2 regions of the Clostridium sp. 7_2_43FAA genome follow, and region 1 is predicted to be linked to the other one. Evidence: a T-box and tRNA genes for the amino acid it is inferred to sense, from the RefSeq annotation. Region 1 holds a T-box; the other holds one or more tRNA genes.
The links. A T-box is a leader RNA that pairs with one kind of tRNA and senses whether it is charged. The one in region 1 lies ahead of leuS (leucine--tRNA ligase), so its partner is inferred to be a tRNA-Leu.
Positions count from the first base shown of each region.

Region 1 (5,360 bases):
ACAAGTAAAACTACTTTTCTAAGTAGCGCCATAATAAGTGATATTTTAGCTTGACCTAGTGCTAAAAAAGTTTGTTGACACGCTATTTGTGCCCCAAAAATAAAGATTCCTCCAAAAAATATTCTCATACTCCATGAAGTTATTTCTACAAGTTCTGGCTTATTATTAAATATCCCAACAAAAACTTCTGGGAATACCATTAAAGCAGCCCACATAATAAAAGTATATGTAAGACAACTTGTTAATAATAATTTAAAAGTCCTTTTTACTCTTTCTATATTTTTAGCACCAAAGTTATAACTTATTATAGGCTGTGCTCCTTGCGAAAGTCCCATTAATGGTAAAGTAACAATTTGCATTATACTACTCATTATAGTCATGGCACCAACTGCTAAATCTCCACCATAAAGTTGTAACTTATTATTCATACTTATTAATACTAGACTCTCAGTTGATTGCATTATAAATGGCGAAACTCCTAAAGCTACTATTGGTAGTAATACCTTGAATTTAGGCGCTAAATAATTTACTCTTATTTTTAGTATGCTCTTTTTCCCAAATAAGAAAGTTAATACCCATATTGCAGAAACAAATTGCGAAAGTATAGTTGCTAAGGCAGCTCCCTTAACACCCAAGTTTAACTTAAAAATAAATATAGGATCTAACACTATGTTTATTATAGCTCCTATCACAACCGTAACCATACCAATTTTAGCAAAACCTTGTGTATTAATAAATGGATTCATCCCAAGAGCTATTTGCACAAATACTGTTCCTATTAAATATATAGTTAAATAATCAACTGCATATCCAATAGTTGCATCACTAGCTCCAAAAGCCCATAATAAATCTTCTTTAAATATCAAAAAAACAATTGTACATATTAATCCAATAATTATTAAAGTAGAAAAACTATTACTAATAATCTTTTCTGCACCTTCATTATCTTTTTCACCCATTTTTATTGCTGCAAGTGGAGCTCCACCCATACCTATAAGTGCAGAAAATGCTGATATTATCATTATAATAGGAAAAGCAACACCAACTCCAGCCATAGCCACTTCTCCATTTACCATTCTTCCTATAAATATTCTATCAACTATGTTATATAGAACATTTACTAATTGTGCCACTATAGCAGGAAGAGCTAAGCTTAATAATAGTTTTCCTACTGAACCTTCTCCCAAATTAGTCTTACTTCTAGACATATACTTCTCTCCTTATCGTACCTATATTCATCTTCTATACAAATTATTTTGCAATAATTAAACTTATATAATGCTTAACTATATTATAATTAAGATCATTTTTAATCATAATTACTACTTATACAATATAATACTACTAAACAGAGAAATATTAAACGTAATCTAATATAATACATACAAAATTTACATTTTAAAACACTTACTTTTATATTACTTCTTTCCCAAATGGCATTAATGATAATTTAGCTAATTTTAATGATTGCTTTGCAAATGGTATTCCAATTATAGTAATACATAAAAAGAAAGCACTAATTAAATTTGCTATACACATTTCAAGTCCACCAAATATAAGCCATAGTATATTAAGTAATAAATTTAAACCACTATCATTCTTAGTAACAATCTCTTTTCCAAATGGCGCAAATTGTAAACCAGCCATTTTAAAACATTGAAGGCCTATTGGAATCCCTACTATAGTAATACACCATAATAATCCAAACCCTAGCCATGCTAGTGCATTAAAAAGACCTCCAAATATAATCCAAATTAAATTTCCTAAACAAGACATCCTTGCATCCCCCTTTATTTTAACTCTATATATGATTTAACTGAATTAATGCACAGTTTTCTATAGCATTTATAGAATTTTCCTTGCAATATTTTAATATTTCATCACTTTCAGCACCTGGTTGTATTAATACGTTTTTTATTCCCAGCTCTTTTGCTTCTTTTAAAAACTCTATTCCATATTTTGCATTTATACATAAATCAATAGCTTCTATATTATATGGAACCTCTTTCAAATTAGTGTAAATTCCCTTACCACCTTTAGGATGAATTCCACTTACCATATATCCTTTTAACTTAAACTTATTTAAAATTTCATTTGCATATTTAGTCTCATTAGAAACATCACCTATAACAACCCAGTTTTTAAGTTTCATTAACTCTCCTATATTCATCTTCTTTTACCTCCTTTTAAGTTTTATATGATTAATATATCCAATTGCTCCTTTTTCATCAACAAATTTCTTAATATATTTTAATTCATATAATTTCCTATTTTGTGGTTGTTGACTTATATTGTAATAAAATATATAATTGAGTATATTAAAATTATATATTTATTGCTTTGATTAGGAGTAGTATTATAAAGGTTATCCTCAAGAGAGCTGTTGGTTGCTGTAAAACAGTGTTTAACTTATAAGAACTTGCCTATGAGCTTACTTGTTAAAAGCAAGTACGGGAGAACCGTTATAAATTTGAGTGAGAAAAATATTATTTTTTCTAATAAGAGTGGTACCGCGAATATGTCCTTCGTCTCTTAATTGAGATGAAGGGCTTTTTTATATTATTTTTTACTTTTAAAGGAGGAATTATTGTGGCTAATTATGGAACTTCCATAGATAAAAAATGGCAAGATAAGTGGGAAGAAACAAATCTTTATAAGTTCGACCCAAATAAGGAAGGAGAAAAACTTTATGTTTTAGAAATGTTCTCTTATCCTTCAGGTAGCCAATTACACGCTGGTCACTGGTTTAACTATGGACCTGTAGATTCATGGGCTAGAATGAAAAGAATGCAAGGATATAATGTATTTCAACCAATGGGATTTGATGCATTTGGACTTCCAGCTGAAAACTTTGCAATAAAGACAGGAATTCATCCAAAGGATTCAACTGATAAAAATATAGAAACTATGGAAAAACAATTAAAAGCTATGGGTGCTATGTTTAACTGGGATAACGAAGTTATTACTTGTAATCCAGACTATTACAAATGGACTCAATGGGTATTCTTAAAACTATATGAAAAAGGATTAGCTTATAGAAAAAAAGCCCCTGTAAACTGGTGTCCATCTTGTAATACAGTTTTAGCTAATGAGCAAGTTCATGAAGGTGCTTGTGAAAGATGTTCAACTGAAGTAACAAAAAAAGACTTAACTCAATGGTTCTTAAAAATAACTGATTATGCTGATGAACTATTAGAAAAACTAGATACTTTAGACTGGCCAGAAAAAACTGTTGCTATGCAAAAACACTGGATTGGTAAATCTACTGGTGCAGAAGTTACATTTAAAGTTAAAAATTCAGATATAAAATTTGATGTATTCACTACTAGAGTTGATACATTAAATGGTGTAACTTATGTTGTTTTAGCACCTGAAAATCCACTTGTTGATAAACTTACAACTGCAGAATATAAAGAATCTGTTGAAAATTATAAAGAAGAAGCTAAAAAACAATCTGATATAGAAAGACAATCTTTATCAAGAGAAAAAACTGGTGTATTTACAGGTTCTTATGCTATAAATCCTATAAACAATAAAGAAGTTCCAATTTGGATTGGAGATTATGTTTTATCAACTTATGGAACTGGAGCTGTTATGGCTGTTCCTGCACATGATGAAAGAGATTTTGCTTTTGCTACAAAGTTTAATTTACCAATAGAAAGAGTTATAACTAACAAAAAAGGTGATAACACTGAATTACCTTACTGTGAATATGGTGTATTAGTTAACTCTGGAGAATTTGATGGATTAACTACTGAAGAAGCTAAAGAAAAGATAGTTGAAAAATTATCATCTATGAAACTTGGCTCTTCAAAGGTTAATTATAGATTAAGAGACTGGTTAGTATCTAGACAAAGATATTGGGGAGCCCCAATTCCTATGATTCATTGTGAGCATTGTGGAACTGTACCTGTACCTGAAGATCAATTACCAGTCGAACTTCCATACAATGTTGAATTTGCTCCAGATGGAAAATCTCCACTTGCAAAATGCGATGAATTTATAAATACAACTTGTCCAAAATGCGGAAAGCCTGCTAAAAGAGAAGCAGATACTTTAGATACATTTGTTTGTTCATCTTGGTATCAATTAAGATATCCTGATAGCAAAAATAGCGAAAAAGCCTTTGATAAAGATATAGTAAATAAAATGCTTCCAGTAGATAAATATGTAGGTGGACCTGAACATGCTTGTATGCATTTATTATATGCTAGATTCATTACTAAAGCTTTAAGAGATATGGGATATTTAGATTTTGATGAACCATTTAAATCATTAACTCACCAAGGATTAATTCTTGGACCTGATGGATTAAAAATGAGTAAGTCAAAAGGAAATACTATTTCTCCAAATGACTATATTTCAGAATACGGTTCAGACGTATTTAGAATGTATTTAATGTTTGGATTTGCTTATATTGAAGGTGGAGCTTGGAGTGATGATGGGCTTAAATCCGTTGCAAGATTTGTAGATAGAATCGAAAGATATCTTGATATAGCTAGAGAAGCTATTGAAGCTAACAATAACAATAAAACTACTTTAGATAAAGCTGAAAAGGAATTAAACTTCTGGTTACATAATGCAATTAAAGGTGTAACTGAAGATGCTGATAAATTCCAATTTAATACTGCAATTGCAAGAATGATGGAATTTGTTAATGCTTTCTCTAAATACTTACAAGAAGATGTAAAGAATTTAGATTTCCTAAAGAAAACTTGTGTAGACTTCTTAAAGATTCTAGCACCTTTTGCACCTCACTTTGCTGAAGAACAATGGAGCTTATTTGGATTAGAATTCTCAATTTTCAATGAAGATTGGCCAACATTTGATCCAAAAGCTTTAGTTAAAGATGAAGTTGAAATTGCTATTCAAGTTAATGGTAAGATTAAAGCAAAAATAAATGTTTCTACTGATTTAGATGAGGAAGGAATTAAAGCAGCTTCATTAGCTAATGAAAATATAATTGCAGCAACTGAAGGCAAGAATATAGTTAAAGTTATCGTTATAAAAGGAAGACTTGTAAACATAGTTGTTAAATAACTTTAAATAAAATAAAACAATTATTTAAAAAGGGTAAAGTGTATTTTAATACTTTACCCTTTAATCTTATTCTTTTTTATATTTCTTTAAAGTTATATATAATAAGAGTACTGCTACTAATGTTATTATCAGTCTAATAAAATTTTCTTCAATATTTATCAAATCATAACTTACTAATGCTTCAAGTGCTATAGATGGTATTTTTCCTAAAAAAGTAGCAATTATAAATATAAGTCCATTTACATTGCTAATAGAAGCTGCTAGTGTCACAAATCCTGATGGTATAAAAGGTATTAATCTACCCTCGAATATAAGTATAC
Region 1 is NZ_JH815222.1:844,980-850,339, reverse strand. Features, by position in the region: gene CSBG_RS05565 (MATE family efflux transporter) at 1-1,208, opposite strand, end outside; gene CSBG_RS05560 (YccF domain-containing protein) at 1,414-1,776, opposite strand; gene CSBG_RS05555 (CoA-binding protein) at 1,802-2,170, opposite strand; T-box leader at 2,332-2,536, shown strand; gene leuS (leucine--tRNA ligase) at 2,590-5,040, shown strand; gene CSBG_RS05545 (VTT domain-containing protein) at 5,107-5,360, opposite strand, start outside.

Region 2 (5,360 bases), 2.2 Mb from region 1:
TAATTAAAATAGGATCTCAAAATCTCACTCCTTATGCTTTATAAAAGTGCCTTTGTGCACTTTTATTTTTTATAATTACATTTAATTAAAGTGTTCAACATTATGTAGATTTACTCTCAATCATTGGAGTGAAAAAAATTATATATTATATTTTTAAACTATTTTATTTTTATATATACAAAAAAGAGATTACATAGTAATCTCTTTTTATTTGGTGCGTTATCAGGGGATCGAACCCGGGACACCCTGATTAAGAGTCAGGTGCTCTACCAACTGAGCTAATAACGCATATGGAGCGGGTGATGAGAATCGAACTCACGTAACTTGCTTGGAAGGCAAGGGCTCTACCATTGAGCTACACCCGCAAATTTTATTGACAATAATATTATATATTCCACAATTATTACTGTCAATAATAAATTTTCCCTTAAATTATTTCTGTAAGTGATTTTAATAAAATATCTCTAAATTTCTCACCATCACGCTTATTTTTATTAGCTCTTTCGCATATGTTATTCCATTCAGGGATACTTATACCAATCCTATCTTTAAATTCCCTTTCAGTTGTTGTCATATAGCTTGAATTTACTACAAACTCCCCTAAATCCTTTGGGGTATTAAAAATTTTTAAGTATAAAAATTCTCTGTTATCTCCATACCAGGTTCTATTAAAGTCCCTGGAAAACCTTTGAAGTGCTCTAATTAATTTATCCTTAGGCAAAGACCAACAATCCTTTACCATTTTTACATGCCTTCTCATATTATCTGCTTCTTCTTTAGATATTTTCTTATTTTTTTCTCCATCTAAGATTATTTTTTCTACTGGAATGTTTGGAATACTAATAACCATTCTTTCTTTTCCATATATCCATTTATAAAATGCCTCTTGTAAAAACGAATATTGAATATATCCTAATAACATTTTCTCATTTGGAAAATATGACCATGTATTATTAAGTCCGTTATTCTTACAAAAAACTAAACTATGGATATATATACTTTTTTCATTAGGCAATTTATCCATAAACATATGTCCTCTTATTGTTTTGTTTTCATTAATCAATTCTTCCCAGTAATCAAATGAATCATAGCTATGTCTCACTGTATCACCTTTCTTTCAGCTCAGTAATATAATATACTATACATATATTATATAGTATGTTATACCATCTTTTCAAGTATTTTCAAAGAATATAACAAAGTAAATTTAAACACTTTTACATTACAATATTCTGATAATATAATTTTACACTTATACTTAGTAAAAATATACCACTTTGTTATATATAACTTAAATATACTAAATATTATCTATTACAAAAACTATTATATTGTAGATTATTAATCCCAAAAAATATATAATATTATTAAAGATATAAAAAGGAGGCATGACTTTGTACCACTGTGAAATTTGTGGAGCAACAGCGGATATTCATCATATAGTTCATAAACACGAAGGTGGCTACGATATTAAGTTAAATTATAAATATCTTTGTAACTACCACCATAGAGGAAAAAATGGTCCTCACAACTGTATAGAAACTGATTTGAGGTATAAACTAGAATTACAAGATAAACTCTATAAGTTATTACCCAAAGATTACTATACTGCTAAGGAGCTTTATACTCTTCTAGGAATGTCTAATTCTTCTTTAAAAAAATTAATTAAAAAACTTAAATTATTTAAAGAAGGTTATTCTAAAGAAGATATAATTAAAAACCTCATGGGCGGTAAACTCTACTCATATGCTATGCTTCAAGAGCTTGAATTGGAACGTCTTTTCCATAGTATTAATATTAGCTAAAACATTCTTTTATATTCAAGCTACTAACTATTTATTGCATAGATTTACTAAATTTCTTTAGTTTTAAATTAGATTTATAAAATATACAAAGCTCTTAAATACTATACTACCAAGCAAGACTTGATAACTATAGTTATTTAAGAGCTTTCTTTTATATCAAATAACATATATTCTTAATAAGCGGCAAATAAAAAGCTTTTTAAAAAATATATTATATTCTTAAAAAGCTTTTGGAGCGGAAGACGGGATTCGAACCCGCAACTTTCACCTTGGCAAGGTGACACTCTACCATTGAGTCACTTCCGCATATTATTTTAAATATTTTAATGGTGCAGATGAAGGGAGTCGAACCCCCACGCCAATGGCGCTAGATCCTAAGTCTAGTGCGTCTGCCAATTCCGCCACATCTGCATACCTTGTATTAATATTATATAAAATATTATTTTTTAAATCAATATAAATTGTAAAATTTGGTTATTTTATTTCTATAATAATATCTTATATGTACTTTAATTATCTTAATTATTTTAATAAATTTAATGATCACTAAGAGCTTAACATAGTAAAGTTTCTCTTAGTGATCATTAATTCATATTATATTATATTATTTTTTCACTTCTTGTTTAGCTAGTTCTTCTTTATTGTTTTACTCTATATTAAATATATAAAGTATTCCAACATCATGGTTATCTTCTTTATTTTCATAAGTTATATAGACACCGTAAAGTCCAGCTTTCATATCAGATGTATCTATTGATATGTCTCCATTTTCATCTATAGAATTTTCTACATCTAATTTCTCACTACCTACCATAATTTCCTTAGGTTTCAATGCCTCTCCACTTTTAGACACTACTCTTTCTTTAAGTATAACTTTATTATTTTCTACTGTAGCCATTCCAGCTTCAATTATTTGTAGATTAGCATTTAGTACCTTAAGATTTTTTAAGTTCTTTAGAGGTGATAAATCCCTTACTTCATTTTGCTCTATATTAAGTTCTTCTAAATTCTCAGCATATTCTAAGCCTTTTAAGCTTGTAATTCTTCTGCTACTACCAGTTAAGGTCCTTAGATTATGCATATCTTTTAAAGTTATATCTCCACTCAATCCAAGCGCCTTTTGAATATCTTGTTTTAGATACTTATCTTCAATTTCAATAACTTTATTTAAATCAACTCTTTTTAAGCTATTAATTGTTTCTTTTAATTCAGTTATCATTGATTGTATTTCTTCATAAGTAGATGCTTTATTTTCTATCATTTCTGTTGCTTTTCCCACAGCCTGATCTAGTACACTTAAACTTTCTTCAGTATAAGCTTCTCTATCTATACCTTTAGCACTTTCAACTAATTTAGAAAGCTCTGTATAATCTATGGATTCTGAATTTGCATAATAAAGCTTAGTATCTCCCCATGTAGCGTGGTCTGAACCAATTCCATTTCCACCATCAGTTACTACAAGTTTTAATTCCTTAGCATCATTTATATCAACTTCTACATACTTCATAGCATCTCTAGAAGTCATTACTCCACTATCGAATTTCTTTTCTCCATCGACATATATTTCGAAGGAAACTGAACCTACTGTACCAAACATTTGTCTATCTACTCCAACATATGAGCTAAAGAATGCATAATCTTTATCACTTAAATCATATGTTATTGTTGAAGTTGCATGAGCACCTATACCTCTTTCAAATGATACTTCATTGCCCTCTTCATTAGTTAATCTTAAAGCATTATTACTTGTAGATATATCCTTCTTAGGAGCAGCATAGCTATTTTGAGTAAATTTCCAATCATATTCTGTCAAATACGTATAATCTTCCATGTTTACTACTGCTATAGTTCTTGATTTAGTTACTTCATTACCATCACTATCTAGAACTTTATAAGTAATTGGATATTTTCCTGGTTTATTAAAGTTTACTTCACCAGTTACTTCAACACTTGAAGTTAAATCTCCATCTTCAGCATCAATTGCAGTATACTCTTCATTTAAGTCAATCGCCTCTCCAACCTTTGTTGACACTGATTTTGGAATAGTTAACTCTGGCTTTGCATTTGTAGTATATAATTTAGTATCTGCCCATGATGCAAAATCTCCAAGTCCATTACCATCAGCATTATCTGCTACTAATTTAAGTTCTTTTACTCCAGTAACATCTAGATTTACAAGCTCTGCTTCACTATCTCTTCTTATTACATCTGATGTATAAACTTCTTCACCATCTGCAAATATTTTAAATATTATGGTAGTTCTATTATCATTGTAGTTTTTATCAGTACCTACATATGTTGAGAAGTTGGTATAATTTCCATCTAACTTATATACTATTTCTGCATTTGTTGCAGCTCCAATTCCTTTATCAAATTCTTTTATTTCGCCATTAACTTTAAGTTTAATTTTACTACTTGAGTTAACTGCTGAATCTTTGTTTACAGTTTTCCATCCTGATACTGCTGAATCCCACTCCATATCAGATACATAAGTACTATTACTATAAACTACAAATTTTCTATCTTTGCTTGCTTTATTTCCAGCACTATCTGTTATTGTATATGTCACAGTGTATTCTCCAGATTTATTTATATTAAAATCATTTTTATTAACCGTAACATTACTAGTTATATCACCATCTTCTTGGTCATTTGCTGTAACCCCTGAAGTTAAGTCAAAATTGCTGTTTAACTTAACATAAGTTATATCTTCAACATCTATTGTTGGGAACTTAGCTCTTATTATTTCTTCAGCTTTAACTAATTCTTCTTCAAATAGATTAGCAGCTGGATGGCTCTTAACTTCTTCCCTTAGAGCTTGTACCTTATCTAGAGTATTATAACTTTCAGTAACTTCTGTTTTATTACTATCAGTAAATAGTTCATTATTTATCTTATCTGCTAAAATATCCTCTCCATAGAATGATACTTCACCTATACTAGCCCAATCCTGATTTGCTTCTATAAATTTAAACATCACTCTTCTTGCTGTAGTTTTAGCTATTTTAAACTCTACAACATCATTAACATTTCCAGTATATTCACCTTTACCTGCTAATATAAAATCATTTCCCTCAGCTTCATTAGACGTGTATATTTCAAATTTCCTAGCAAATCCTTTTCCACCATTTCTTGCTTTATAGGCTATTCTATTTATTTCCTTACTTTCACCTAAATCAAATATAACTTCATTTTTGAATGTATCACTGTTTGGTTTATTAGTTTCCCAATGTGTATTTCCATTACCATCTATTGCATTACCTATAACAGTACCTGGATAACTTCCAGCATTGTTAGTTACTGAAGTAGCTCCAAATTTAAACTCTTCATTATATTTATCTAAGTTATCAAACTCACCAAACTTTGATTTGTTTACTGTAAAATCTTCATATATAGTTACATAAGATTTAATTTCTGTTATGTTATTGTCACTATCTTTTACTCTATAAACAACTTCAAATCTACCAATTTTACCTTCTTTATAGTTATTTGAAACTATTTCAACATCAGAAGATAAATTTCCATCTTCAGCATCTCTCGCTTCGATACCTGATT
Region 2 is NZ_JH815222.1:3,051,049-3,056,408, forward strand. Features, by position in the region: tRNA gene CSBG_RS15445 (tRNA-Lys) at 213-288, opposite strand; tRNA gene CSBG_RS15450 (tRNA-Gly) at 292-365, opposite strand; gene CSBG_RS15455 (hypothetical protein) at 428-1,102, opposite strand; gene CSBG_RS15460 (HNH endonuclease signature motif containing protein) at 1,389-1,805, shown strand; tRNA gene CSBG_RS15465 (tRNA-Gly) at 2,037-2,111, opposite strand; tRNA gene CSBG_RS15470 (tRNA-Leu) at 2,133-2,216, opposite strand; gene CSBG_RS15475 (NPCBM/NEW2 domain-containing protein) at 2,452-5,360, opposite strand, start outside.
Region 2: it encodes a tRNA-Leu, which carries the amino acid that the T-box ahead of leuS (leucine--tRNA ligase) is inferred to sense. The anticodon was not compared.